DNA from 2 places in the Pedobacter sp. ASV1-7 genome. Region 2 is predicted to be linked to the other one. Evidence: riboswitches for the same ligand, from Rfam matches in the RefSeq annotation. Region 2 holds a riboswitch; the other holds the start of a gene.
The links. Region 2 has a riboswitch for cobalamin ahead of ABDJ41_RS18350 (TonB-dependent receptor plug domain-containing protein). Riboswitches for the same ligand answer to the same signal wherever they lie in the genome.
Positions count from the first base shown of each region.

Region 1: it holds a riboswitch for cobalamin, as region 2 does, so the genes downstream of both, metE (5-methyltetrahydropteroyltriglutamate--homocysteine S-methyltransferase) here and ABDJ41_RS18350 (TonB-dependent receptor plug domain-containing protein) in region 2, are expected to answer to the same signal.

Region 1 covers NZ_JBEHBV010000007.1:181,269-197,232, reverse strand. The annotation lists gene kdpB (potassium-transporting ATPase subunit KdpB) at 1-673, shown strand, start outside; gene ABDJ41_RS16865 (K(+)-transporting ATPase subunit C) at 731-1,297, shown strand; gene ABDJ41_RS16860 (porin) at 1,323-2,393, shown strand; gene ABDJ41_RS16855 (sensor protein KdpD) at 2,597-3,727, shown strand; gene ABDJ41_RS16850 (HAMP domain-containing sensor histidine kinase) at 3,752-5,506, shown strand; gene ABDJ41_RS16845 (DUF6266 family protein) at 5,974-6,612, shown strand; cobalamin riboswitch at 6,681-6,871, shown strand; gene metE (5-methyltetrahydropteroyltriglutamate--homocysteine S-methyltransferase) at 7,049-9,367, shown strand; gene ABDJ41_RS16835 (beta-ketoacyl-ACP synthase III) at 9,422-10,435, shown strand; gene ABDJ41_RS16830 (hypothetical protein) at 10,698-10,898, shown strand; gene ABDJ41_RS16825 (hypothetical protein) at 11,151-11,597, shown strand; gene ABDJ41_RS16820 (SCO family protein) at 11,684-12,226, shown strand; gene ABDJ41_RS16815 (hypothetical protein) at 12,228-12,608, shown strand; gene ABDJ41_RS16810 (MbnP family protein) at 12,737-13,540, shown strand; gene ABDJ41_RS16805 (cytochrome-c peroxidase) at 13,550-14,596, shown strand; gene ABDJ41_RS16800 (transporter) at 14,606-15,535, shown strand; gene ABDJ41_RS16795 (hypothetical protein) at 15,600-15,964, opposite strand, start outside.
Region 2 covers NZ_JBEHBV010000008.1:242,056-258,019, reverse strand. The annotation lists gene ABDJ41_RS18395 (DUF4374 domain-containing protein) at 1-115, shown strand, start outside; gene ABDJ41_RS18390 (TonB-dependent receptor) at 191-2,584, shown strand; gene ABDJ41_RS18385 (DUF4374 domain-containing protein) at 2,617-3,828, shown strand; gene ABDJ41_RS18380 (PepSY-associated TM helix domain-containing protein) at 3,912-5,054, shown strand; gene ABDJ41_RS18375 (outer membrane beta-barrel protein) at 5,064-7,559, shown strand; gene ABDJ41_RS18370 (DUF6580 family putative transport protein) at 7,639-8,208, opposite strand; gene ABDJ41_RS18365 (DUF5074 domain-containing protein) at 8,287-9,384, opposite strand; gene ABDJ41_RS18360 (cell surface protein) at 9,396-10,499, opposite strand; gene ABDJ41_RS18355 (YncE family protein) at 10,606-11,751, opposite strand; gene ABDJ41_RS18350 (TonB-dependent receptor plug domain-containing protein) at 11,751-13,829, opposite strand; cobalamin riboswitch at 13,927-14,133, opposite strand; gene ABDJ41_RS18345 (TonB-dependent receptor plug domain-containing protein) at 14,247-15,964, opposite strand, start outside.

The DNA of each region.
Region 1 (15,964 bases), on a different contig from region 2:
TGAGCGTCTTCGTAAAATGGGTGTAAAAACAGTAATGGTTACCGGAGATAACCCTTTGACGGCTAAGTTTATTGCTCAAAAGGCAGGTGTAGATGATTTTATTGCTGAGGCTAAGCCAGAAGATAAAATGAACTATATCAAAGAAGAACAAGCTCAGGGTAAACTGGTGGCGATGATGGGAGACGGTACAAACGATGCTCCGGCATTAGCACAGGCAGATGTTGGTGTAGCAATGAATAGCGGTACACAAGCAGCTAAAGAGGCTGGTAATATGGTGGATTTGGACAATGATCCAACGAAATTGATTGAGATTGTGGAGATCGGGAAACAGTTGCTCATTACCAGGGGCACGCTGACCACTTTTTCTATAGCCAATGACGTAGCGAAATACTTTGCCATCGTTCCGGCCTTATTTATTGTAGCCATCCCGGCACTAAGCAGCTTAAACATCATGAATCTGCACAGTCCGGAAACAGCAATACTCTCCGCAGTAATTTTCAATGCGTTGGTGATTCCATTGTTGATTCCGGTTGCTTTACGCGGTGTCTCCTATAAGCCAATTGGTGCGAGTGCTTTACTGCGCAGAAACCTTCTGATTTATGGACTGGGAGGGGTAATTGCTCCATTTATCGGCATAAAACTAATTGATATGGCGATTGCTTTGATGGTTTAATTGCTTGTTTAATAGAAAGATATCATCTAAATAAATACATAAATAAAGAATGTTGTCATGAAAAAATACATCATACAATCGTTGAGACTAACAGGAGTACTTATGGTACTGTTGTGTATCATTTATCCATTAACTATCGCCTTTGTTGGAAAATTCAGTGCAGGTGAAGGAAGTGGCGAAAAAGTAATAAAAAATGGTAAAGTAGTGGGCTATGCATTGATTGGCCAGTCTTTTACCAAACCAGAATATTTTTGGGGCAGACCATCAGCTGTTGGGTACAATGCGGCAGGTTCAGGAGGTTCCAATAAAGGTCCGACCAATGCTGATTACCTGAAAGATGTGGAAGGAAGGATAGATACCTTGTTGAAATATCATCCTTATCTGAAAAAAACAGACATCCCTGCGGATATGGTCACTGCCTCAGGTAGTGGGTTGGATCCTGATATTTCGGAGCAGGCAGCCATTATGCAGATCAAAAGAGTTGCGGCAAACCGCGGATTAACCGACAAAGCTGTAGCGGAATTGGTGGTGAAAAATACCGAAGGACCATTATTTGGTTTGTTTGGCCCTTCTAAAGTCAACGTCCTGAAACTTAACGTTGCCCTGGACGAATTAAAGAAATAATAATTTAAAACAACGATAAAAACAAATGAAAAAACTCATAACATTAGCCGTAGCCCTTTCAACAGGATCAGTTTTATATGCACAGGAAGAGCCTAAGATAAAAGTAACCGGATATTTGGAAACTTATTATGGATACGATTTTAACAAGTCTGCTGATAACAACAGACCTGGTTTCATTTACTCACACAACCGCCATAATGAGGTGAACCTTAACCTTGGTTTTATTAAAGGCAGTTATGACAACGGTACAATTCGTGCAAACGTAGCCTTAATGGCGGGTACTTATACAAATGCAAACCTTGCTGCCGAACCGGGTGTATTGAAAAATATTTATGAAGCGAATGCTGGTTTAAAGCTGTCTAAAACAATTAACCTTTGGGTTGATGCCGGTATATTTTCTTCCCATATTGGCTTTGAAAGCGCAGTATCTAAGGATTGCTGGGTGTTGACCAGAAACATCTCTTCAGAAAATACACCCTATTATGAGTCAGGTGCAAAATTGAGCTATGCATCTAATGACGGTAAGTTCTCAGCAGTGCTATTGTATCTGAACGGTTGGCAGCGAATTAATCGCTTAAATGGAAACAGTAAACCCGCGGGTGGTTTACAACTCACCTGGAAACCTACAGATAAAATCACTGTAAATTACAGTAATTATCTTGGAACAGAAGGTGCTGACGATGTAAGGGTAAAACGTTTTTACCATGATGTATATGGAATATTTCAACTGACCGATGATTTTGGTTTAACAGTTGGTATTGACTATGGAACCCAGCAAAAAGCTAAAGGTAGTGATGATCGTAATGAAGTATTCGCGCCTGTGGCTATTGCGCAGTACCGAATTGCCGACAAATGGAAAGTAGCAGGAAGGGTAGAGCATTATCAGGATAAAAATGGTGTATTTATCGCGACAGAAACTCCGAATGGTTTTAAAACAACAGGATATTCCGTAAACATGGATTATGCTCCTGTTAGTAATGCTGTGGTACGTTTAGAAGGAAAGGTTTATGATAGCAAAGACAAAGTATTTATGCGTAATGATAATCCGACAAATACAAATGTAGCTGTTACAGCCAGCATAGCAGTTTCTTTTTAGTTTAACTTATACAGGGCCGGTTTTGGTGCGGCTGGTCCTGTATTATTAATGATCGCAAAAGATTGCCTTTGGTAAAAGAAAGTAAAATGAATAATAAATCTATTCTCAAACTGATCCCGGTTTTAAGTGTTTGTCTAATACTGTTACTGGGAATTTGGTATTTAATTAAAGAGGCCTATATCATCGTAAAATGGTAACATGTGATGGAAGAAGAAAATAAAGAGAGTTCTGTCCGTAAGTTTCTGGACCTGGTGAAAAAATCCAGAAGAGGGAAATTTAAAGTCTACATTGGTATGAGTGCAGGTGTGGGCAAAACTTATAGAATGCTCCAGGAGGCACACGCACTGTTAAAGAACGGGATAGATATCCAAATCGGGTATATTGAAACCCATAATCGTGAAGAAACACATGCACTTTTAGCTGGTATTCCGGTGATTTCCAGAAGAAAGTTGTTTTACAAAGGAAAAGAACTGGAAGAGATGGATGTTAATGCAATTGTTAATATTCATCCCGAAGTGGTGATTGTCGATGAACTTGCACATACCAATGTGGAAGGAAGCAAAAACGGGAAACGTTGGCAGGATGTGGTTGATATACTCGAAGCGGGTATCAGCGTCATTTCCGCAGTAAATATTCAGCATCTGGAAAGCATGAATGAGGAAATCGAAAAGATTACCGGCATCCCCATTACTGAACGAATACCTGATAAGATTCTGGAATTGGCTGACGAGATTGTAAATATAGATTTGACGGCTGATGAATTGATAGACCGCTTAAAGTCTGGAAAAATTTACGATAAGACTAAAATTGAACGCGCTTTAAATAATTTTTTTCAATCGGATAGAATACTGCAATTACGTGAAATGGCACTTAAGGAAGTGGCGCATCATTTAGAAAGAAAGATCAGTATAGAAATTCCAAAGCAAATTAAGCTTAGGCAGGAGCGGTTTATGGCCTGTATTTCTACCAATAATGCAACTGCAAAAATTGTAATTCGTAAAACTGCCAGACTGGCCTCTTATTATCATTCTCCCTGGATTGTATTGTATGTTCAGAATAGTAAGGAAAGTGGTGACAGAGTTAAACTGGATTTACAGCGACATCTGATTAATAATTTTAAGTTGGCTACTGAACTTGGAGCAGAAGTGATTAAGGTAAAAAACGATAATATTCCCAATACCATATTGAAAATTGCAGCAGAAAAAGAGATCACAACAATATGTATAGGTAAGCCCCATTTAAATTTATTTCAAATTATGATGAGAACTGCAATTTTTAATCAACTTTTGCGGAGCATTTCAGCTACAGAAACTGATTTAGTAATATTGAGTTAGTGCAAAAAGATAAATAATATAATTATGAAAATAAAAACCAAACTTCGCCTCGGATTCGGCTTCCTATTCGTGGTGATACTCTTTTTTGGAGCGGTTTCATTATACTACATGAATGAAATTTCCATAAGGTCGAAGGTTATTTTGAAAGATAATTATGAGACGCTGAACTATACGAGTAACATGCGTTCAATTTTAGATGAGCACGAGCTGCCTTTGTCGCCTGAAGCCAAAAGTCAGTTCGATAAACAATTGAATTTGGAACAAAAGAATGTTACTGAAAAAGGAGAAGGAAAGGCAGTTGATGCATTGAAATTGGCTTACGAGGGTGTTATTGATCCATTATCTTCCCTGACGGCAAAGCAAGTGTCTTTAAATAAAGTCAGGAAGCAGTTAAAAGAGATCGATCATCTGAATATGAACGCTATAGTTAGGAAAAATGCTGCTGCACAGTCTGCTATCGAAAAATCAGCCATGTATGTGATTTTTGCTGCCTCAATTTGTTTCCTGATACTATTCTCGTTTATAGTCAACTTTCCTGGATTTGTTGCCAATCCTTTACGTGAATTTTCTGAGGCCATCCGTGAAATTAGTCGTAAGAATTATAAGCAAAAACTGGATTTCAAAGGTTCTGATGAGTTTTCAGAACTCGCTGATTCCTTTAATACAATGACTTCAGAACTGAATAAATGGGAAAATAGTAACCTGGCTAAAATTCAGTCTGAAAAATTAAGAATAGAAACCATTATTGAACAGATGCAGGATGCAATTATTGGAGTCAATGAGAAACAGGAAATTCTTTTCTTTAACAAAGTTGCCGGACAGCTAATGAATCTAGATCAGCAACAGGTAGTTGGTGTAAACGCAATGGAATTGAGGAAGAAGAATGATCTGTTGAATAGAATTTTGCAGGAGTCTGTTGATGATAAACCTATGAAGATCTATGCAGACCATAAAGAATCTTATTTTCAGTTGGAAAGAAGAGATATCAGCGTGCCGAATTATGAAGATAATACTGATAATGCGACTGTGCAGACCGATAAAGCAGCTGGGCAAGTTTATGTGCTTAAAAATATAACCAAGTTTAAAGAATTGGATGAGGCTAAAACAAATTTTATTGCCACTGTATCACATGAGTTGAAAACGCCAATATCATCCATTAAAATGAGTTTGAAATTACTGGATGATGATCGGGTAGGAATCATGAACACTGAACAAAAAGAACTGGTTCAACATATTAAAGAAGATTGTGGTCGCTTGTTAAAAATAACTTCCGAGCTTTTGGATCTTGCACAGGTAGAAACAGGTAACCTACAATTGAATTTTGTAAAGACTGACCCTAAAAAGATAGCGATTTATGCTATCGATGCAGTTCGTTTTCAAGCAGAACAAAAGGCTATAGAACTGGAACTTATTTCTAGAAATAATCTTCCGAAAGTAAGTGTAGATATTGAAAAAACAGCTTGGGTACTGGTGAACTTTTTGTCGAATGCTTTACGGTATAGTGCAGAAAAATCGAAAATAGTTGTGCAGGTTATCGAAAATAATGATGCGATAGAATTTTCTGTTCGCGATTTTGGAAAAGGTATTGAAGAACAATACCTGAAACGTTTGTTTGATAAGTACTTTCAGGTACCTACAGATGGAAGTAATAAGTCGGGCTCGGGATTGGGGCTTGCCATCTCGAAAGATTTTATTGAAGCAGAAAATGGTCATATCTGGGTCGAAAGTTCAATAGGGGAAGGTAGTAAGTTTTACTTTTCGTTACCGGTTGTTAGTTAAATTTAATGATGGTTAATGTAAAAAATCTGATACATTGTAGAAAAAAAATGCCGCGCTGGCGGGTGTTTAAACCGCGTTTTGTCAAAGGTTTACACCCTGCGTTGGGAACTCAGGGAACTTGACAACGGATTTTTTGGATAGTATATTAGTAAAACAGATTTAATTGTTAGGTCTGTTTTTTTTTGTTGTTACTCGTTAATACATCTTTTTTTAAGATTTATTGATGTAATTGGCTGATATACAGGGTTTAGTTAGATCGAAGATTATAATAACTATGAGTGTTGTATGAGTCTCTAATGAGTCTTGTATGACTCTGTATGACCTGGGGTCATATAAAAAGCATTTAAAAGGCATTTTTTAGCCTTTTGTGTAATTAATGGCAAGTAATAAATAAGAGAGGACTCACAGAAGATGATTATAAAAGACTAATAAATATAATAATTAATTAACCAAGAAAGGAAAACAAGATGGCAAAAATTAGAAAGGGCATATTAGGCCCGGTATCAGGAAAGATTGGTCCAGTTGTGGGTGCTACCTGGAAAAGTATCCCTTATTTAAGGACTGTCCCTAAAAAGAAGAAGAATAAAAGGGAAAGTAGTCCGGCACAAATAGCCACACAAGAAAAGTTGAAGTTTATGAACTTAATTTTAGTGCCTTTTCATGAATTTATTACTGTTGGATTTGCTAATGAAGCTGTAGAGAAAACTGAAATCAGTGCTGCATTTTCGGCGAACTACAACACCATGATTTCTGGGGTATATCCTGATCTGGAGGCAGATTATAGTAAGCTGATCTTAAGTGTAGGTAAACTGCCTATGATTAATGATGTAAAAATGATCCTTGAAGACTCTGAGATACTTAAACTGACATGGAAATCAGATGTGGTAAAAAAGACAGCCTTTAATGATCAGTTGATGTTTGTAGCTTATTCTCCTGAATTGAATATGTCATTTGGTTTTACAGGCGGCGTTAACAGAGCCTACAAGGAATGTGATATTAAGATACAAGAACCATTTGTAGGTAAAACACTTGAAGTTTATGTAGGTATGACTTCCTTAAACAGGAAAGCCGTAGCCAATAGCATGTACCTGGGTAGGATTAACTAAGGGATGCTTCAGTATTATCAAAAGAAAGTTTTTTATAGTACCTTTACGCCAGATAAAGTTCTTTACTTTCTTCATCAACCGGTAATGGTTTTACTTAATTGTAGATTAATAGGGAATCGTGTGTAAATCACGAACTGTCGCGCAACTGTAAGTAACATAAAAGTTTTTACCCTTAGTATATCCACTGTTTCGTTATTGAAATGGGAAGGATGGTAAAAATGTTACAAGTCAGGAGACCTGCCTTTATCGAATTGACTTTGCTTTCGCGATATGAAGCATGTTTAGGTTTGATGTATTATTGGTGATACGGTGTGGGCAGCATGTCGTTATCCCGGTCTTATACATTGTATTTTCATATTCTTCATTCTTCGACAGCATTGCGAAGTTCAGCAAGAGAGCTTTTAACTGATTTTTTCATCAATTAAAAAGCAAAAAAATGCTAACAAACAATCTGGGCTACCCGCGTATTGGTAGTAAAAGAGAACTCAAAAAAGCCTGCGAGCAGTATTGGTCAGGCAATTCAACTATTCAGGAGCTGGTTCAAACTGGTCGTGAAATTCGTAAGCAAAACTGGGAAATGCAGAAGGAAGCGGGTATAAACCTGATTCCATCAAATGACTTTTCATTTTATGACCAGGTTTTAGATTTATCACTTACAGTAGGTGCAATACCGAAACGTTATCATGAAGTTATCCTCAACAAAGGTAATACAGAGCTTGACCTTTATTTTGCAATGGCCAGAGGTTATCAAAAGGATGGTTTAGATATTACAGCAATGGAAATGACCAAATGGTTTGATACCAATTATCATTACATCGTTCCTGAATTTTTAAAAGATCAGCAGTTTAAATTGTTTTCAACCAAGCTGCTGGATGAATATCAGGAAAGTGTGAGGCTGGGTATTAAAACCAAGCCTGTAATTATTGGTCCGGTTTCTTACTTATTACTGGGTAAAGAAAAGGAAAGTGGATTTGACAGGATAGATCTGATCAGGAATCTTTTACCGGTTTACTTAGAATTGCTTAAAAAACTGGAAGAACAACATGTAGAATGGGTACAGTTTGATGAGCCATTTTTATCACTAGATCTTACAGAGAAGGATAGAAAAGCTTTCAAATATGTGTACGCTGAAATTAAAAAGCGCTTTCCAAGATTAAAAATTTTATTGGCCACTTATTTTGGTGCTTTACAAGACAATAAGGAACTAGCACTTTCATTGCCTGTTCATACTTTGCATATAGATCTGGTACGTAGTCCTGAGCAACTGAAGGAGATATTAGCTGATATCCCTGCATATATGGGACTGTCTTTGGGTCTTGTAGATGGTCGGAATATCTGGAAAAATGATTTTGATGCTTCTTTAACTTTAATCAAATCTGCGGCTGACAAAATTGGCCATGACAGACTAATGATTAGTCCGTCATGCTCACTGATTCATTCGCCTTGTGATTTGGAACTGGAGACTAATGAAGCTGTATTAAGTGCTGAGATTAAGCAATGGTTGTCTTTCGCCAGACAAAAGATTGATGAAGTCGCTGTTTTAAATGAACTTGCGTTGAACATTAAGACAGCCATTCCTAAATTAAAAGCAAACAAAATAGCTAATGAAAGTAGAAAGTCATCTGATCTGATTCATAATAATGCTGTAAAGCAACGTGTAGCTGGTATTACTGTCGAGGATGATCAACGGAAAAATACCTTTGCTGTTCGTCAGCAATTACAAAAGCAGGCCTTAAATTTACCTTTATTTCCTACAACTACTATTGGTTCTTTCCCACAAACGCAGGAAGTACGTAGCTGGAGGGCAAAATATAAAAAGGGTGATTTAAGTGCTGAGGAATATAATGAGCTGATCAAAAAGGAAACGGAGGAAACAATTCGTTTTCAGGAAGATGCCGGTATAGATGTCTTGGTTCATGGGGAGTTTGAACGTAATGATATGGTTGAATACTTTGGTGAGCAGCTTGCTGGTTTTACTTTTACTAAGAACGGATGGGTACAAAGTTATGGTAGTCGTTGTGTAAAACCTCCTGTGATTTATGGAGATGTTTATCGCCCTTTGCCTATGACAGTTAAATGGTCTGCTTTTGCCCAGTCATTAACCAACAAATGGGTTAAAGGAATGCTTACAGGACCTGTAACCATATTGCAATGGTCTTTTGTACGAAATGATCAGCCTAGATCTGAAACCTGTACACAGATCGCATTGGCAATAAGGGACGAAGTGGTAGACCTGGAGAAAGCAGGTATTAAGATCATTCAGATTGATGAACCTGCAATTAGGGAAGGTTTACCCTTACGTAAATCTGATTGGCAAGATTATTTACAATGGGCCGTTCGTGCTTTCAGGATATCTGCAAGTGGGGTAAAAGACGATACGCAGATTCATACACATATGTGTTATTCTGAGTTTAATGATATCATTCAAAATATTTCAGATATGGATGCAGATGTCATTACCATTGAATGTTCAAGGTCGCAAATGGAATTACTGGATGCATTTGCCAATTTTAAATATCCTAATGAAATTGGACCAGGAGTTTACGATATCCATTCACCACGTGTCCCAGCTAAAGAAGAAATGGTTTTTCTGCTTCAAAAAGCACAAAAAGTTATTCCTTCAGCTCAACTTTGGGTGAATCCTGATTGCGGTTTAAAGACCCGTCACTGGGATGAAACAAAAAAAGCGTTAATAGAAATGGTTTCTGCTGCAAAAGTACTGCGAGAATATGTGGAAGAAGCTGTAACTTTGTAAAAAATAAAGGCAGGGTTATGCCTGCCTTTATTTTACAGAATTACGTACGCACAAATGAGAATAAGGAAAAATGCGGTGATTACCGCGATTGGAGGTTATGTACCAGATACGGTTTTAAGTAACCATGACCTCGAAAAAATGGTGGATACCAATAACGAATGGATCATTGCTAGGACTGGAATAAAGGAGAGAAGGATTGTAAATGATCCAGAGATTGCTACTTCAGATATGGCAACCTATGCGCTGCAAAGATTAATGCAGGATGGTGATGTAAATCCGGATGAAATTGATTGTGTAATTGTATCAACTTCAACTCCTGATTATGTGATGGTTAGTACCGGAAGTATGGTGTGCGAAAAAGCAGGATTAAAAAATGCCTGGGGAATTGATACCAATGCCGCTTGTAGTGGTTTTTTATATGCTTTAACATTGGGCGCGAGTATGATTGAAAGCGGACGTTGTAAAAAGGTGGTTGTAATAGGTGCAGATAAAAACAGCTCTATTGTTAACTATACGGATCGCAATACTTGTATACTTTTTGGTGATGGTGCAGGTGCGGTTTTACTGGAACAAACAGAAGATCCTGTAGGATTAATGGATAGTTTCTTCAGAACAGACGGATCTGGTAAAGAAAATCTTATTGTTACTGCAGGAGGATCAAAACACCCTGCTACACAAGAAACACTTGATAGCAAACTCCATTATGTACGTCAGGATGGTAGAGTGGTTTTTAAAGCTGCAATTCAGGGTATGACGGATACTTGTAATGAGGTTTTGAAATCAAATGAATTATTAAGCTCACAAATCGATTATCTTATTCCTCATCAGGCAAATTTAAGAATCATACAATCTGTAGGTGATTACCTGGGTTTATCTTCGGAGCAGGTAAAGGTAAACATCGATCGTTATGGAAATACTACGGCTGCCACTATTCCTTTGTGCTTATGGGACTTTAAAGATGATTTCAAATACGGCGATAAAATGATATTGACTGCCTTCGGTGCAGGCTTTTCATGGGGAGCAACATACCTTAAATGGGGGAAGCTTCGCCAGCCTAAAAAAGACTAAATGACTATAGAAGATTAATAGGGGCATATCTATTTTAAAATAATGCAGGGATTATGGTGTAATCCTAAATCAGGATCCTTACATTTGCCACAAAATGTTACTGAAACCGGTTTCCATATTGCTTTTGTTTAGTGTATTGACAATAAATTTCTCAAATTTATTTTTATACACAGCCTTTGAGCTGAACAAGAAATATATTGCTGCAGAATTTTGTGAAAACAAAGCTAAACCTGAGTTACATTGCGAAGGGAAATGTTACCTGATGAAAAAGCTGAAACAAGCTGAAGAAAAGGAACAAAAGCAAGAACGTCAAAGTCAAAATATTCATTTTCAAGAAGCACTGGTTGTAATTCCAATGGTTTTTAAACAGTTTCCTCTAAAGGAAATGAAACTCCATATTCCTGCTTCAATGGGAATCCCGCAAAATATTGAAAATTCTGTCTTTCAGCCGCCAAAGGTTTAAAAGATAAAATTTAAAATTAACCATTCTCTTCTGAGACTGGCATTTAACTCGGAGGCTTTTGTTAATTTTTAATTGTCTCGTTGACCTCCTTTCAGTCGGTTTTTGCTGAAGGGCAAAAGCGCCTGAGGTCTCTTCAGAGAAGGTAAATTTTAGTTCAAGTATGGCCCATATAGCATTCGTACTATGTAGGGTGTTATTTATATGTACTCTTTTGAAGTACAATCAATATTTTTTTAAAAAACTCTATTCTAAATGAAGTATATATTAGGAATTGCATTTATAGCAATTGTTGCAGTTGCTTGTAGTCCAACACAAAATAAAGAGACAAATTATAAAGCAGTACGTGATGAGGTGATGAAATTTCATGATGTTGTCATGGCTGATCATGGAATGGTTGTTAACAATCAGATGAAATTGGATACGCTTGTTAGAGATCTGAAAGGTTTAAAAACAAGGTTTCCTGAAATAGATACACTAAAAGAAAAAGATGCTATTAACGATTTGATTAAAGATTTGACTATAGCTGAAGACAGTATGAATGATTGGATGCATAATTTTGAACCTGATGTTACAGGTAAGTCCAATGAGGTTGCAGTACAGTATTTTAAGGATGAAAAGGCTAAAATTGCTGCGGTAGATAGTTTGTATAAAAAGGAGATTGCTTCTTCTAATGCTTACCTGGAAAGGTTTAAGAAATGATAAGGAGTTTTGGTATTTATTTGATTTTATTATTCGCAATTCTTAGTAGTTGCAATAATCAACCTAAGCGTTTGCCATTTATACAGTTGGAAACCACTGAGAGAGTTGTTAATGGAAAGACGATCATTGATTCAACATTCAGATATATACCTGCTTTTAAATTATTGAATCAGGATAGTACTGTAGTAACTGAGAAGAGTTTTGATGGTACGATTTACGTGGCCGATTTTTTCTTTACTTCTTGTCCAACCATTTGTCCGGTCATGCACAGGAACCTTTTAAAGGTCTATAACAAGTATAAAGGCAATCCTGAAGTGAAATTAGTATCTCATACTATTGATGTAAAATATGACCTGCCTTCAAGAATGAAAAGCTATGCAACAAAGCTAGGCATTGAAGGTACACAATGGGAATACTTATGGGGTAGCAGAGATGAAATTTATGCTTTGGCTGAGCGAAACTATTTGGTGTCGGCACAAGAGGATAAAGCTGCACCGGGAGGTTTTGTACATCAGGGGTATCTGGTATTGATTGATAAACAAAAGAGAATAAGAGGACTTTACGATGGTACTGTAGACGGTGAGGTAGCGCAGTTAATGAGTGATATGGATATTTTATTGAAAGAATAAAATGCTAAGAAGTTTTACTGCCATATTTCTATTATTTGCCTTAAGCTCTGCTCAGTTTAGTCAGCTGTTTATTTATGCTGGTTTTGAACTGAACCGGGATTATATTGCCAGTACTTTATGTGAGAACAGGGATAAACCTGAATTACATTGTGAGGGTAAGTGTTTCCTGATGAAAAAGCTTAAGCAAGCAGAAGAGAAGGAAAAGAAACAGGCACAGGAAGCCCAGAAAAAGAACTTTCAGGATCATTATCTGGTGAAACCAATAATTAGTTTAGCTGTGCCGGCTTATATCGTAAAAAAGCATCTGGTTGTTGAAATTTTCTTTGAACTGCCAACAAATAGTTTTAAAATTCTTCATCCTCCACAGAATAGGTTTTCTTAATCAAACATTCGCAGTTAATCTGAACTGTTGGTTCAAACTTATACACTGTTTGTACCCAAAATGAATATTTAATTATAAAAAAGCTAATGAACATTGGTTTGTAGCCTGTTATATACTGTTTTAAGAAGATGAAAAGAATACTATCAATTATAAGTCTCTCCATATTGCTTACTGCTTGCTCTAAAAATGATGATCCAGAACCAGACTTTAACGAAAGCGAAAAAGCTGGTTTATCTATACAGTTTGACAATATAGTAGGTAATAAGAACCTGATTTTAAACAATGGAAACTATACTAATGCATTAGGACAACAGTTTAATATTTCCATATTACAGTACTTTATCAGCAATATCAAATTGAAAACCACAGAGGGGCAAGAATATATAGTTCCTCAAGATGATAGTTATTTCCTGATAAATGAAGCTGATGCTGCAACTCAGTTTGCAAAGGTTCAGGTTCCTGTAGCGGATTACCAATCTTTAACTTTTACAATTGGTGTTGATAGTTTACGCAGTACCATGGATGTAAGCAAAAGAACAGGTGTTTTAGATCCTGCTGGAGATCATAGTACAAGTGGCATGTATTGGTCATGGAACAGCGGTTATATATTTTTAAAACTGGAAGGTTCTGCTCCTGATGCAGGATCTGCTGATCAAAAAATCAGATATCACATAGGTGGATTTGGTGGCTACTCGGCACCAGGAATCAATAACATCAAGTCAGTAACTATTGACTTAAGAACAGCAGGTATTGCTAAAGTACGTAAAGACAGGAGTAGCAATATCCACTTGTTTGCTGATATTATGAAAGTCTTTAATGGCCCTGCTAACGTTAGTTTTGCAGTAAATCCGACTGTAATGTCCGGTTCATACAGCACAGTTGTGGCAAACAATTATGTAAATATGTTTAGTCACGATCATACAGAAAATTAATACCACACTATGAAAGCAAACCACTTATATGTATGGTGTGTCATCATACTTTTTATAGTTGGATGTAGTAAAAATGAGGTTATAAAAGAAGAGATAGAAAGTTTCCTGGGTTTTAAAAAACCAGGAAACTTTCCTGAGCCTGAATATAATTTTGCCAATAATCCGATTACGAAAAGTGGGTTCGAATTGGGAAGGGCCTTATTTTATGAACCCCGGTTTTCAAGGGATAATTCAATTTCATGCGGTTCATGTCATATACAATCTGCCGCTTTTACGCATCATGGTCATGATGTAAGTCATGGTATTGAAGACAGATTGGGCAAACGTAATTCTCCGCCAATTATGAACCTTGCATGGAGGAAGACCTTTATGTGGGATGGTGGAGTTTTTGATCTTGATTTACAGCCTATTGCACCAATAACGGCGCATGAGGAAATGGATGAGACTTTAGATCGTGTGTTGGCTAAGCTTAGGGCAATGCCCAAATACACCAGTTTATTTAAAGCAGCTTTTGGAACTGAAGAAATTAATACTGCAAGAACCATGAAGGCTATGTCGCAGTTTATGCTAATGTGTATCTCGAGCAATTCCAAATATGACAAGGTGATGCGTGGAGAAGACAATCAGGCATTTACTGCCGAAGAAGAGAAAGGTTTTAATTTATTTAAGCAGCATTGCGCCAGTTGTCATAAAGCCCCTTTATTTACTGATGAATCTTTTAGGAATAATGGAATAGGAATTGGATCTGTGGATGATATGGGACGCTACGAGATTACGATGAATGAGACCGACAAGTATAAATTTAAAGTGCCGAGTCTTAGGAACCTGAAGTATAGTGCACCATATACGCACGATGGGAGGTATCTTACACTGAAAGGTGTATTAGATCATTATTCATCAGAAGTGATGCAGACACCAAATCTGGATCCATTACTGCAGCAAAATGGAAAACTGGGAATTCCACTTTCAGAAGTCGATAAAACCAATTTACTGGCTTTCCTGAATACATTAAATGACGAAACTTTCATTAAGGACAAGTCCCTTTCTGAACAATAAAAAATAGAAATGATGAATAAAAAAATAATAGCCACATTGATATTGATCGTCACGAGCTTAACAATAGTTAAAGCCTGTGATATTTGCGGATGTGGTGTTGGAAGCTACTATCTGGGGATTTTACCTGAATATAACAAGCGCTTTTTAGGGATGCGTTATCAATACAAAAACCTGAATACGCATTTGGGCCCGTATGGAGAAAGAACACCAATTACTGCTGATGAAACTTATCAGAGCGCTGAACTCTGGGGCGGATGGAATATCGGAACTAAGTTCAGAGTGCTTGCTTTTGTACCTTATAATTTTAATGAGCGTAAAGCTCAGACTGGCAATGGAAGTAAAAACGGATTGGGAGATATTGCATTAATGGGGTATTATAAAGTGTTTGATCATAAAGGAACATTGGGCGAACGTTTACTGGTACAATCACTATGGATTGGAGGAGGTGTAAAAGTTCCTACAGGTAAATACGAACCTGCTGAGAGAACTGCCATTCAGGAATCCCCAAATAACTTTCAACTTGGGACAGCAAGCACAGATTTTACTGTCAATGCAGCGTATGATATTAGGTATAATGACGTTGGATTGAATGCTAATGTAAATTACAAGATCAATACTGAAAACAAATACGAATACCGTTATGGCAATAAGTTCACAGCAAATTTGCTTGCTTATTATAAAATAAGGATTGCAAAAGCGATTACAGTTGCACCTAATGCCGGCGTTTTATACGAGACAGCTCAGAAGGATGTAGAATCCGGGAAATATGACGTTGATGTCTCAGGCGGTTATTCATTATCTGCTGTAGCAGGTATTGAAGCCGGAATGAAAGGTTTATCTTTTGGTGCGAACTATCAGAATGTTCGATCTCAGGATCTGGCCGGAGGAAGAGCTTATGCCGGAAACAGGTTAATGGTACATATGTCTGTGCCATTCTAATCCGCCTAATTAAACTTAAGTATATAAAAGGGTTGTATTTTTATAGAATACAACCCTTTTGACATTATATTTTAAATGTTGCAAGCTTACTTTCTGCGAGTTTTAACTGTTGCTGCATTTCACTAATAGCCATATTACTTTGTTTTTTTAGCTCAGGAATTAATTCCTGATAATAAGCTATTCCTTGTAGCAATTGTTCTTTAAATTTACTGAAATACTTGGCCTTTTTAAGGCTCAGTTCGTCTAGTTGCAATGAAATATCTTTCTTTAGATAATCTACATATAGATTCAACTCATTGATAAACAGATTAGGGCGACTAACTGATTCCAATAGATTTGTTTTACCATAAATGTGTTGTATCATTTCTTTTAAAGTGTATTTTCCTGAGAAATAGGCAAGGTTAGGACCTGGACAAATACTTACAGCTT
Region 2 (15,964 bases):
CATCTGGATATACAACAAGAAATCAGGCAAATTAAAAAAAGGCCTTCAACTATCCGGAAACACCGATTTCATCCTGAGAATCGATGAATTAAATCCTTATTTAGAATTATTTTAATATTTCCTGTTTACCACCTTCGGTAAACAGGCAGTTATGCTACCTACTAGTATAAATGCACAATATTAAAATAAAATGTCATACGGTAAAACTCTACTTATACTCTTATTCAGCGTAATTTCCTTTAAAGCTTTTTCACAATCTTCGTCTGTCATTTCTGGTTACATTAAAGATGGAAATGAAACCATTGCCGGAGCGACAGTAAAAGTTAAGGGGGGCCAGATTGGTGCTACATCTAATGAACAGGGCTATTACGAATTAGTTGATATTAAATCGGGGGTATATACTTTAACCGTTTCCTACCTCGGATATTTAAAAGAATCAAAAACAGTTACTGTAAGTGATAATCAAAATTTAAGTGTAAATTTTTCTCTAAAAAAGGATCAGCAACAATTACAAAATGTTAATATTCAAGGAAAAACCAAGGTTCAGGAGATTAAGGAATCAGGGTTTTCAGTAAACGCCATTGAAACAAAGAAATATGCAAATACGACTGCGGATCTGAACCAGATATTAAACAGAAGTACTGGTATAAAAATAAGAGAACAAGGTGGACTTGGTTCTGACTTCAAATTCTCATTAAATGGCCTGTCAGGCAAACAGGTTAGGTTTTTTCTTGATGGAATTCCAATGGAGAGCTTTGGTGGGTCGATGTCTTTAAATAATATCCCTGTAAATCTAGCAGAACGAATTGAAGTTTACAAAGGGGTGGTTCCAGTTGAATTAGGTTCTGATGCTTTAGGTGGTGCCGTAAATATTATTACAGATCAGCATACCTCAAAATTTCTGGATGCAAGTTACAGCTATGGCTCCTTTAATACCACAAGGGCAGCACTCAATGGTCGTTTTACTGATGAAAAAACAGATTTGATCTTCAATTTTAGTGGTTTTCACAATTATTCCGATAACAATTATATGATGCGAAATAATCCTGAATATGATGCAGCAATTAAGGTTACCGAAAACAATGAAGTGGTACTTAAAGATGCTAGACGCTTCCATGATGCCTATCGCTCTACAATGGGACAATTCGATGTAGGCCTCAATAACAAATCATGGGCTGATAGGATAACAATTGGTTTTGCTTACTCCAATTTATATAAAGAATTACAAACCGGGGCTAGCCAAAACAAAGTTTTTGGTGGTGTGCATACCAGAGGAAACTTCTACATGCCATCTATAAAGTATAAAAAAGACAACTTCATTATTAAAGGACTAACAGCAAACATTACAGGTTCATTGTCTTTAGATAGATCTGATGTAGTGGATACAGCAACAAACTCTTATGGATGGGGAGGCAAAGGTAAATTAGAATCAATTGCCGGAGAGTTAAGAGATATCAAAACCATTTATCACTATAAAAATAATGCGGGTATAGTAAGAGCTAATTTTAACTATAAAATTAATGACAACCAGGATTTAAATCTAAATTATACCTATAATCATTTCGGCAGGTCGGCTATTGAAGATATAAACAAAGTAGATAACAATGCTTTCGATATTCCAAATACCATTGATAAAACTGTAATGGGCCTAGCCTATCAAAATCAACTGTTTGATAAAAAACTAACCAATACCGTATTTACAAAATTTTACAGACTAGGTACCTTTGTTAGAAATGCAGTTTATTTCTCGCAAACCAGTTCATGGACAAAAACAGATACCAGTGCAACAAACAATTATCTGGGTTACGGTTTAGCTTCAAGATATAAACTGACCGAAAATATTGGTTTAAAATTCTCTTATGAGCATGCTTACAGGTTACAGGAAGGTGAAGAATTGTTTGGAAATGGTATCAACACAGCTTCAAATCCAAAATTAAAACCAGAGGTAAGTGATAACATTAACCTTGGAGCCTATTATAATTATCAGCTAAACAACCACAGGTTTGCTGTAGAAGCTGCTTACTTCTTTAGAGATGCAAGAGATTTTATTTACAGTTCTCCAAATGGTGGAGGTATTTATACCTCTTATGAAAATGTTGGAAAAGCCAGGGTCTCTGGTGCTGAAACAGAAATAAAATATGGATATGCCCAATTATTAGAGTTTTCAGCAAATGCCAGTTATCAGCAGGTAAAGAATAACCAACAGTATGTGTATGGAACCGATAAACTCGATGCAACTTACGGAGATAATATTCCTAACCAACCCTGGTTATATGGAAATGCAAATTTTGGAATTGGTAAAAACGACCTGATTGGTAAAAATTCCAGAATACAGTTCAACTGGTTTACTCAATATGTACACTGGTTTTATCTGAATTGGGAAAGCCGGGGAAGCAAGGAATCAAACAACAAAATTCCTCAGCAACTCTCTCATAATGCAGCACTATCCTACTCATTTCAAAATGGAAAGTATAACATATCTGCTGAATGTATAAATCTGACTGATGAATTAACCTACGATAATTTCAGGCTACAAAAACCAGGAAGATCATTCTTCATGAAACTCAGATATTTTATCAAATAACAATAGAAACACAATAATTCAAAATAAACTTTATGTTAAAATCAATCAAAAAACCAGTCTCAGCACTGTGTATAGCGACAGTACTCGCTGTAGGATTTAGTTCTTGCAAAAAAAGCAAAACACCTGATGTTATAGAACCTGAAACTGAAAACATATATAGCTTAAGGGTATTAGCAGGAAGTCCAGCTTCATCTTATCTGGTACAAACCGGTTCTTTAAGCTCAGGAACAATTACTACCGCAGGTAATGGGGTTGCTACAAATTTAACTACCATAACCACTAAAAATGGTTTTTACTATGGTCTGGATAATGATTCTGGTAACCTGATTAAATATACATCCAATAATAAAACAAACACAATTGTTAAAGAAATCCCTTTCAAACAAATCAGCTGGGCATTCTATTCTAGCTTTTATAAGTGGAAAGATGATAAAACCCTGGTTCTGTTTAGTAGTAATGCAGCTATTCAATTTGAATATGCTATCCTGAATGTAGAAACGATGACCATTACTTCAAGTGGAAACATTAACGTTCCGGGATTAAAACCTGGTTATTATTTCTGGGGTTATAATGCAGCGTTTGTGGGTGAAAAACTATATTTAACCTATACGCAATCGGCTAATTCTAATGATATTTCCGACCGTACAACCTACCTTGCTGCTATGGATTACCCGGCAATGAACAATGTTGTTGTTAGTCAGGACACTCGTTTTGGTATGCCACAACATTATACACTACATATGCAAGGCTCTTTTACAGACAATGGAATTGCTTATTTCTTAGCTTCTCCAAACATCTGGACTTCCGGAGATGCAAACTTACCTTTTGGCATATATAGAGTAAAAGGTGGTACTACGCAGATTGATCCTAATTATTTCTATGAGCTTACTGACAGAACTAAAGAAGAAGCATTAGGATTGTTCTATCTTGGAAATGGGAAAGCGATTGTTAAAATATTGGACAGAACAAAAATTACTTCTTCTAGTTCTTATAATACATTGTATATCACAGAATATTATGTTGTGGATGTAGTCAACGAGACAAAAACAAAAATAAACATACCTAAAAGTATAGCTGTACCATTTAGTCAAAATGTAATGGTAAATAATGGTATAGCCCATATTGGTGCAAACACACCTGAAGGAATGTATATCTATCAATACAACATCAGCACTGGTGCTGTAACACGTGGTGCTAAAGTAGATGGAGCTAACACTATCGAACGTCTGGATCTAATAAAATAATCATACCGAATAAATAGGCTGTCTATAGGTTGGACAGCCTGTTTATTTAAATACTTAATACTTACCCTTTACTTTCACAATCAATGCTTTTAAAAAAAATAAATGCCTGGTTACACTTATGGCTTGGATTAGCATCCGGGATCATCGTCGTTATTTTAAGTATAACCGGCTGCATTCTTGTGTTTGAACAGGAAATCAGACAATTAACTTCTCCGTGGTTACATGTAGAGCAGAAAGGAACAGATTTTCTGCCCCCATCAAAATTGCATGAATCAGTTTCCAAAGCCTTACCTGAAAAAACTGTTAAAAGTGTATGGTATCATGGTGCAGGCCGTACAGCTCATCTTACTTTAAACTCAGACTCCATCGTTTATATAAACCCTTATACTGCCGAAGTGGTTGCCATGGTTGATCATGAAGATTTCTTTCATTTCATTGAAGAAGGTCATTTTCATTTATGGATGCCCGAAGAAATCGGAGAAATATTTGTTGGCTGGGGCACTTTAATATTCTTCCTGTTACTAATTAGTGGTGTAATTCTTTGGTGGCCAAAAAAATGGAACAAAAAAGGAATAGAACAAAGCTTTAAAGTGCGTTGGAAAGCAAGGTTTAAAAGAGTAAACTATGACTTACATAATGTTTTAGGCTTCTATTCTTTAACAATAGCGCTATTATTTGCCTTTACCGGATTGATTATGAGCTTCTCCTGGTTTAATTCAGGCGTCTTCTGGTTAGCAGGTGGTGAAAATAAACCACGGATACAGTCTGTTTCTGACACTACATTTACAGGACAGACCAAAATGCTGGAACAGGTTGATAAAGCATGGCTCATGGGAAGACATGAAATTGGAGAGTTTAATAAGGACGAGATTATAGTATCCTTCCGAAAGGAAGCTTCATCAACTATTTATGTATGTACAGATATGAAAAACGGTATCTGGCGAGACATCTATCTTGATCAGTTTACTTTAAAACAGCTCCCCGCTTCTCAATCTAAAATACGTGATGCCGACCTGGCTACATGGCTTCGAAGGTCAAACTTTAGTTTACATGTGGGTGCTATTGGTGGCCTGACTACAAAAATACTTTTCTTCCTGGCTAGTTTAATCTGTGCCTCTTTACCTATAACAGGCTTTTATATCTGGTGGGGAAAAAAGAAGAAATCGACAAAAAGTACTAAGCCAAAAAAGGCTGCCCCACAAGAAAAAAAACTGGCTATTTCTTAATCTAATCTTATGGAAACACAAAAATTAACAACGGGTAAAAACCTTGTTACAGGCTTCCCTTTGCCCTTTATTTTGCTGATACTGCTCTCATTTTATAACCCATTGACTGCCCTGTCTCAACAAACAAAAGGAAAGGTTTCTGGAACAGTAATCTCATCCGATGGGCAAGCCCTCCCCTTTGCTTCTATAGCATTAATGGATAAAGACGGACAAACTTTAAAAGGAACGTTAACTGATACGGTTGGTATATTCCAATTTCCAGCCATCCCTGAGGGGCATTATCAAATAAAGATCAGTACGATGGGCTTTACTTCCCATCAATCTAAAATATTTGAAATATCTGTCCATAACCAACATATACATCTGGGCAAACTTACTTTACTTGAAGATGCAAAACTGCTTAGCAATGTGACTATCAGTGCGCAGAAAAAGCTGATTGAACAAGGTATAGACAGAACAATAATTAATGTTGAAAACAGTATCTTATCAGAGGGAAACACAGCTTTAGAATTGTTAGAAAAAGCACCTGGAGTAACTGTAGATCAGGATGGTAAAATCTCTTTAAAAGGTCGCCCCGGTGTGATGATTATGGTCAATGGAAAATCGACCTATCTCTCTCCAAAAGAACTAAGCACTTTATTAAAAGGAACCAATGCCAACTCGATTTCTAAAATTGAAATCATGAGCAACCCATCTGCAAAATATGATGCAGCTGGAAATGGAGGCATCATCAATATCCAAATGAAAAAGAATACTTTAACAGGCTTTAATGGCACAGTTTCTTTAAATGGAGGAGCTGGCCGAAATGCCAGATATGGCAGTGGGATTGGTCTTAATTACAAGACAAGTAAAGTAAATTTTTATGGAAGCTATAATTATGGATATCGTGGAGAAACAGAATATCTTGATTTTGTAAGAAACTTTTATGACTCTGGTATTGCTAGTGGAACACCTGACCGGACTTCGAATCAACATACGAAAACAAATGAGCCATTACACACTAATAATTTCAGACTGGGTGTTGATTATCAGTTAAACGACAATAGTGCTCTTGGCATTCTTATAAATGGAAATATAGGTAAGTATACGCATGATAGCAAGACCAGCAATCTACTAAGCAATAATGCAGGTATGCTACTGAGCAATATGGCTACCAGCAATTACGATAAACAAAACTGGGAAAATCTGACCTACAACCTGAATTACCTTTATAAGTTTAAAAAAGAAGGCAGGGAACTTTCTGCTGATGCAGACTTTGCGAGCAATAGTTTTACTTCAAATCTTAATCTGAACACTATAACACTGGCGGCTGCACCAAACCAACCCAATACGGATATCAGCAGACGAGGTTATGTGCCTGCTGTAACAAATGTATATCTTGCAAAACTTGATTATACAGATCCGATAAGCAAAACATTAAATTTAGAAACCGGAATTAAAAGTAGTGTTACCAATTCTGACAATAACTTAATATATGATCTGCTTAATAATGGTAATTGGGAATATGATAACAATGGCAGCAATCATTTTAAATACAAAGAAGAGATTCATGCTAGTTATTTAAACTTCAACAAATCATTTAAAAGCTTTAGTATACAAGCAGGGTTAAGAGGTGAATACACACATACAGAGGGACACCAGATTACTACGGATTCATTAATATCCCGTAGCTATTTCCAACTATTCCCTAGTGTTTTTGTGAACAAGCCAATGGGCAAAAACCACCAGTTACAGCTTGCCTATAGTCGCAGAATAGAACGGCCCGACTATGGTGATCTAAATCCATTTCGCGTATTCAGGGACCCTTTATTATATTACCAGGGTAATCCATTTTTAAGACCTGAGCTTATCAATACCATTCAATTGAGTCATAGTTTTAAAGAAAAGTATACCACAGCAATTAATTATAGTCAGACCAGCGATGTGATGACCTGGATGAACGGACAGATTGATGATATCAATACTACGTATGAAATGCCCTTGAACTTAAACCGCCTGATCAATTATGGCATTAGTTTTACGGCTTCTACTGCTTTTACGGAGTGGTGGTCGGGTACACATTTCGCTAATGTCTATCGTAACGAATATAAGGGCACTGGAGAAAGTGGCAGTTTTAACAGTAATGCTACAAGTTTTAATTTCAATACACAAAATAGTTTCAAAGCCGGCAAAGGCTATTCAATTGAATTAAATGGCCTTTACAACGGAGGTTCAGTTTATGGAATCTCGAAATACAAAGCCAATTATATGGTCTCTGCAGGGGCACAAAAGCTTATTTTAAATGAAAAAGCAACCATAAAGCTAAGCGTAAATGACATATTTCAAAGCAGACAGCTCAGAGGCAATACCATTTATGGAAATATAGATATGAGCAGCCATATTCGCTTTGACAGCCGCAGGGCAATCCTCTCCTTTTCTTACCGTTTCGGAAACCAGAATCTGGTTAAAAAAGAAAGGAGAACTGGTAGTGAAGATATTCAAAACAGAGTTAAAGGTGGCGGTTAACCAATAAAAAACAATCATAAAAAAAACGTTGCTCCGAAGGGCAACGTTTTTTTTATGATTGTTAAGTTGCACTTGTTAATTAAGCACTTAAACCCTTTTTAAAGCTTAAGGCCGGATACCATGCCATAAAACCGAACATAATAGCACCGTATATTACAGTTCCATATAAAAACTTCAGCTCAAAGGGGATAGCCGCGATCAAACAAGCACCAAAACCCGCTAATGTCGGTGGATATAATCCTGGCGTATACATTGCACTAATATCAGCAACAATCCAGTGAATCAAAACCACAGCAAGAGTTGCTGTTACCATACTTTGTAAATTCTTTTTCTTAAGTAACGCTTTACTTGCCAATACCATTAATATAAAGGCTATGTAAGTCCAGTACCATCCACCATAGAAAAATCCATATCCAGAAGTCTGGGCAATAAAAATATCACTTATCAATAATACAGCTAAAGGAAAACCAAAAGCTTTAAAATTATTGTTAAAATAGGCTCCTCCAAACAAAGCAATAGCCCCTACTGCAGAGAAATTTGCAATTTCTTTAAAATCATCAGAATAAGGCGCCGCAATGCGGAAAGCACTAACCAGTACAACAATAGCTACTAAAATTATTGTACTTGGATTAAATTTAGTTCCAGACATGTTTATATCAATTTATTATACAAAGTTATATTATTTCTACGGATAATAAAAACACCCCTTAATGATCATGTTCCAGCATTAATGGAATACAAACATTGAAGGAAAATAATATCCGCTATAAGGTATTTGCTTAATCAGCTCTCCACTTTCTGCATTGTAAAAATAGATATTGTTGACCAGGTAGTTCTCACCAAAGCCGTCCTGTACTGTGGTGGTAACAATCTGATTAGTTTGCGGATTATAACCCAGGTTCTTTTTATAAAATGATTGCTTTGCCGGCGTAGTAATAAAAGCTTGATTAAGAGAAGATTTATCACCCTCAATGTATTTATACATTGCCTTACCACCACCATAGTTTTGCGCCTGCAATAAATACACTGTATTATTCTTTGTTGAAGCAATGATTGGAGAAGAGAACCAAGTCCCCCATGTAGTTGCAGGTTTAAATGGTAGCTCCACACTGTCTGTTTCCAAAGTTTGAGGATTAGAACTGTACAGGAATTTATCCTTTGTATACCATACTTTTTTGTTTGGCGTTTGGGCAAAACCTAATGTAACTCCTGCTATTCTCTTAACCACACTAAAATCTTCAGCATTGTATATAACCGCACCAGCTGATTGATTAAGCACATAGATATACTTACCAGCTTTTAACATGTCACCAGTCTGCCCAGACACACCTGAAAGTTTAGATAAAACATTAAGATTCTTAAGGTCAATTACATGTACCCCATTGCTGCTACTTAACAAGCCTCGATTTTCATCCAGACCAACAAAAGCACGCCAATCATAACTTGCAGAACCAGGAATTCGCCCTACTTCTTTCAGAGTCTTAGCATCAGCTACCACAACAGGCCCCCTCGCTTTGCTCACTACATAAATATTATTATTGAACTTAGCGCCGAATTGCACAGTTGAACTTTTTGGCAAAAAGCCGTCGCTATCTGGGTTTTCCTTTTGAAAAACACTATCCTTAAGTGTTCCTGATTCATAGTCAAAGAAACTGATGGACCCTGTACCAGTAAAAGCCCATCCTTCGTTGATCACAAAAAAACCGTTCTCGTATTTACCTGGTTCAGATATCTCATCTATAACCAGATCCTCTTTATTACATGACAGTAAAGTACTGGCAAATGCCAGTACTAACGCTACCTTTTTAAAACTAATTTTATTCATTTATAATGATTTTACTTTACTAAACTAAGATCAGCGACCCCTAGTACTTCCGTAGACAATTCTCCCAGCCAGCCCATATTTGCTTGTAAAGCTGTTTGTATTTTAATGAAATCAATACCTTTCAATGATACCTTTTTACCATCTTTATCTACCGCATTACTAATATCTATCTTATCCCCTCCAGCAGTATTGTCAGCGTAACCCCATGCAAAAGGTGCACTGGTGATATAACTAGGATTAGTCATATCAATACCTGAAGATGGTAGTATAGAACCAGTTAATGTATATTCATTGCCAGTTATCCATAATGGAAAATAGCTCTGCTTGTGAAAAGTATTTGTTGCTACAAAACCTGTATTGCCATCACTATCTTTCCATGGGATGGGATCAGTATCTGGTGTTGGCCTGGTATAAGTAACTGAATAGTTTCTTTTATAACCTGCTTTTCCAAACTCACTTCCCGCTACTTCATACCAGGTATCATCAGGTTTTCCGTTGTTATTTTCATCCTGCATTACCCATATTATTCCCGGTTCAGCAAAATTGCCCATTGCGTTTCCATAAACAATAATATCTTCCTTTTCACCATTAATAACGGTATGATCAAAGCCCAATATAATGTTTCCACCCCAAGCACCTAAGGTTACCATTCCTTTTTTACCAAGAATTCCTTCTGCACTTATAAGATTTCCAGGTACTTTATTTATAAATTGTCCAGGTGCAGGATTATACTCAAAAAGCTTTGTTACATACATAGAACTTTCCGGAGTAACAGGTATAACGGGAGCTTCTACATTGATGGTATATAGAAAACTGAATGTACCTGAATTATTAAAAGCCGTGTATTCAATTAGGTAAATACCCGATGTAATTGGAGTAAATTCATAAATACTATCTGTGCTTTTCACTTCTCCATCCAGTTTCCATTCTTGCTGAAAGGCTACTCCATTTTTAACGCTTGCCGAAAAAGAAAGTTTTTCATTTAATTTACCCTCAACATCCTTTTTTGAATCCCCCATTTCAACTTGTGGAGCAGGTATTGATTTATCTTTTTTACAGGCGGATAATGTAATGACGAATAAACACGCCAGGAGTAGATAACTTTTGATTTTCATAATTATAAATTTGTTTTTTATTTATTTGATTTTATTATTTAATTAACTATACTATACCTCTGATTTATTGACATTTATATTTTTTTTTAAAATATATCAGGGAATTCTACTCGTAAACAAACACCAGCTTATTAGGTATATCTCCGGTCTGAACTGACCACTTCTTTTTTCCAGTAATTTTATCGAAGCAATACAATGTTCCTGGCGAAACATAATCCTTCGCATCTGTAACATATAGGTCCTTGGTAATCGGATTAACAGCAATACCATAAGGGATCATTATACTTCCCTCAGTTCCATCAGTTATAAACTTTTGGTCTGTCAGCACTTCATCTTTTATATTCAAAACACCGTAATTAATTACGTTTTCGCCGGTTATATAACTAAACTCAGTATTGTAGTAATAAGCATGATCCTCATCTATAACCAGGTTACTTACACCAATGTCAAATTTCTTTTTAATGGTTTCAGTCTTGGTGTCAATTACAAAAAGTTTGGATGGAATATCATAGTAATCACCCCTGGAGGTTACATACAGATCACCGTATTGATCAGCTTTGAGTCGATGAAGATTTACAGCTACATCAATATTCTTTACCACCTGAAAAGTATTCAAATTGATTACTGAAACTGTTCTTTCATAGTTAGGTGGACTATAGCCACCTGAATTGGCAACGTATAATTTTTCACCAACAATAGCCATTTCTTCTGGCTGTCTACCTACCGATACCCTTTGCACTTCCTGCAATGTGGTCGTATCTATCCTTACCACTACCCCATTAGGAGCCTTTGGATCTCCAACCTCTCCTAAATAAGCACTTACATAAGCACTGCCTTTATAGAAAGTAATGTAACGACAATTGATCACATCAATTTGCTTGATCTTTTTACCTGTTTTAACATCCAGCACCTCTACTTTATTGGATATATTGACTACTACGTACAACTTGGAACCATATATAGCCATATCATTCCCCACATCTCCAAGACCTTTTACAACTTCAGGATTAGCCTGACCATAAATATTTCTACTATATAAACCTGAATTGAAGTCAAAATAATCCAACGAAGCTTTGTTCATATTCATGTTTCCTTCATTGAGCAGATAAAAGCCTTTCAATTCAGAAGATGGCTCCGGAACAACAGTTTCGTTGTCATCCTTTACTGGTTCTAAATCCTTTCTGCAAGCGCTAAAAATTAGCGTACAAAGTAGGATAGTACTTAAAAAATGTATCTTTTTATATTTCATCATTAATAAGAATAGGATAAGGTTAAACGATATGAGCGTCCAGGCATGGGGAAATTGGTAATGACTGCATAAGTCTGATTTAGCAGGTTATTTATTTCGACCAGAAACCGGATGTTTTTTTGATTTATTGCTTTATGATATTGAAAAGCAACATCGTGAGTATACCAGGGCTGAACATAATTAACAGCGATATTTGCACTCTGGTCATAGCGTTCCCCTGTGTAGATATAACTGTAATTAAAACCAATGTTTTTATAATCCAACCCAGCTATTACAGAGCCACTATGAACTGGTGTATAAGGAATCTGATGCTTATAGTTTAAATTCACATTACTTACATTAAGTGCCTGCTGATAAGTATAGGTAAATCCTGCATTTGCCTTTAATAATGATGTAATTTCCCAGGCTGATTGCGCATTTACATCTAATCCTTTTATCTCTACACGTCCTAAATTTTGCATGCTCCATCTAAACAGATTAGCCCCTGGAACAGCAACAATCTTATCCTTTACTATATTATAATAAGCATCAGATTGTATACTGATTTGGTTTAACCATTTACCCTCAAACTGCCTGATATAAGTAAAACCAAGATCATATTGTCGGGTATATTCTGGTTTAAGAAAAGTATTACCAATAAACGTATAATACAGATCGTTAAAAGTTGGCATCCTGAAGATATGCTTATAAAATGTACGTAAGCGGAACTCTTTAGAACTGAAAGGCTGCCAGGAAGCCATTATTGTTGGTGTAAGTTCATTTTTATCTCCTGCAGAATAATATTGTTTAACCTCGTCATTAACTAAAGTTCCAAGTAGATTGGCCTGAATGTTTAATCTGTTTAAGTGGATTTCTGTCGCCAATGCAAGCAATACAGTTTGCCTTGTGGGATATGGGAAACGATATAGATTGGCATCTAAAATATTACGCTGGTAATCAGCAGACAATACAACATCCCATAAAGAATTAATTTTATATCGGTTAGAAAGGGTTAAATACCATTCCTGCTGCTTATAAATATTATTAGTTAATCCATCATCTTTAACAAGATTTGGATCCAGATACCTGGAATAATCATTGGCATACTTTACAGATGCCATAAGGTTATACTTACCGGTTTCTTTTTTATAATTTCCTTGTACAAAAAAACTCCTATTCCATAAGCGTTGAGTGAAGTCGTATACGTTGTTCACTATAGCCCCAGGTAGTCCCTGCTCATCAGTATAGAAATAAATCTTGGCACTCCACATGCTGCTATCAGCCAGCTTGCCATAAAGACCGCCTTCGAGTCTCATAGTCTCTATGTCGGCATTCTTTCTAACCATACTCGTGTCATAAGTACCATTGCTATCATGGAACTTATATCTGCCATGTGCATTTTTATATTCTGTACTTATCGAAGTATATACCCGATCGTTAATTTTCTTTTGCCAGCGAACAGATGGGTTAACTAAACCAAATGAACCCGTTTTAAATGTGGCAGTTAAATGGTCCGATTGTCCCTGTTCAAAAACAGGCTGTTTGGCATTTAAATAAAGTGCACTTCCAGAGGAAAAGCCTTTGGCCGACTGAAAAACAGAGCTTTTCTGCCCATTGTATAATTCTATTTCTTCGATGTTGTCTAAAGAAAACTTTCCAAGATCCACTTGCCCGTTCTGCGCATTACCGAGCTGCACACCATCATAAAATACAGCAGTATGATTTGTACCCATACTGCGTACGTTAATCGTTTTTAAGCCTCCTATACCCCCGTAATCTTTTAATTGCACGCCAGAAAAGAAACGAACGGCATCAGCAACAGATAAACTGTTTAATCGTTCGAGCTCTGCCCCTGAAAGGATTTGTAAAGGTGTAGAAGATGTTTGGCGACGAGTGATCTTGACGCTATTGATCTGAACTTCATTGAGCTGATTTACTTTATTTAAAGAATCTGCCTTAAACTTAGTCGGTATACCCCGTTTAACCGAATCAGCAACCTGCCCAAATGAATTTAAGGGCACAAAAATACTTGACCATATCGCCAAAGCGAAAGCCAATAAATAATAATTAACGTCTTTATAGACGAGTTTATTCTTTATCATTTTGATGTGAGTGTTACCCACAGCAAACAGTTTTAGATCAAGGAAATGAAATACAATAATTAAGCACTCACTCCTAGCTTCAATCCCCGAAAGCTATGAAATCATAATGCGAATGGCAGGTCTTCTGACTTACTCCCGGTATCCTGCCTTCCCCTTCATGGCCCTTTGAGGTTGAAAAGTGGCACGGATTTGAATACCGTTTTTAATAGAGCTTACAGCTGCGGGACAGTTACGGAATTACACCGTATTCCCTTTTAATCCAGACAGCACAATACTATCAGGAACCAAAAGCGTTGCAAAGGTACCCATTAATTAGATACCGAAAAACATTTTAAACAAAATAGGCTGTATCATAATAATACAGCCTATTTATATATCACACAATTCTGATTATATCAGCATATTGCGATTCTTCATTTATTTAATTGTAAAGCTAAGTCCTGCATTCATATTGAATCCCATACTATTATATCCGTATATCTCCGTATACTTCTCATTCAATACGTTCTTAAGATCTGCAAATAATCTCAATTGCTTTTTAATAAGTGTATACTCAGCATATACCCCCAATAACTTATAAGCATCAAGATTAACTACATTACCTGTATCATAATCGGCATCATAGCTCTTTGAATTGTATTTGAAATTAGTGCTGATAAATAGATCCTTTGTAGCCTGTACACCTACATTTATAGCATAAATATTTTTCGGTCTGCGGAATAAATAATCCAGAACAGTACTGGTCAGATAAGTATATTCATTACCCTCTACATACGCCACATATCCTCTTACATTCACAATACCAAGTTGTGCTGCAGGTTCAATTTCAAAGCCTTTAACCTTTTGCTTTAGCTGATTGATATATCCATTACCCGCATAAACAATTGCATTGGTCAGGTCCCGTTTAAAACCTGAAACACGAAGTGTATATTTCTGATCAGCCAGGTTCAAATTAACACCCGCTTCGTAATTCTTCGATTCTTCCGGAACGAGATTTAAGTTTCCTCCATAAGGTGTAAACAGATAATCTAAATTAGGTGCTTTAAACGCTGTTGAAATGGTTCCAAAAATCTTCACTTCTTTTACAACATTGATAGATGGTGTAATGTTATAAGTATAATTTTCTCCAAATGCTTTTGCTTTATTATAACGTCCTCCTACTTCCAGGTTAAAAATACTTAAATCATGTGCAAAGATGGATGCATAAGTACTGAACTGATTGGTAGAAGCAACTAAACTTGTACTTAATCTTGTAGCTCTGTTATCCAGCCCCACCAACACATCTAATTTTGAACCTATTTTCTGATTATAAAATAAGTCTACCAGATGCATTTTTCCTTCTGAAAAAGGGACATAACCTGTAGGATCGGCTAATTGTGAATTCTCATAACTATAATTAAAGTTGATTTTACCAGTACCAAAATCGTATTTAGTATTTATGCCGCTGTTAAAATGCTTTAACTTAACATAGCTTGTCGGATTGTCTTTAAAAACACCCTGATCTGTATCATAATTCCCATAAAAATAACGTATAAAAGGACTTATGCTCAATTGATCTGTAGCTTTAAGAGAGAAATTCGCATTCACAGCCGATGTTTTATTCCCGTCTTTATCAAAAACATCAGTGTTACCTACCGGATTTGCAGCATCAGAAATCCCATCAGTCTTAGTTTGGGTATAGCCAATATTGTACGAAAAATCATTACTATGATAGTTCATCCCCAAAGTTCCTTTATAGGTATTATATGTCCCATAACTACCTACTCCATATACACTGTTTCCTGCTTGTGATCCTTTTTTTGTAATGATATTTACAACCCCGGCAACAGCATCCGAACCATAAATTGTAGATTGGCCTCCTTTAAGTATTTCTATACGATCAATCTGATCAATAGAAAATGCACGTAAATCAAAAGTAGCACCAATGCTAGCTGGGTTGTTCATTGGAATTCCATCAATTAAAATCACAGCATAGCCGCTACCTGCTCCACGCATAAAGAGACTTTTATTGGAGCCTGAATTAAGAGTTCCACCTCCTATTACAATTCCAGCCTGTTCATTTAACAGATCTGTAAGGTTTCTACCATGACTACGATCTAATACTTCGCGACCGATAATTGTAACTACCTTTCCGG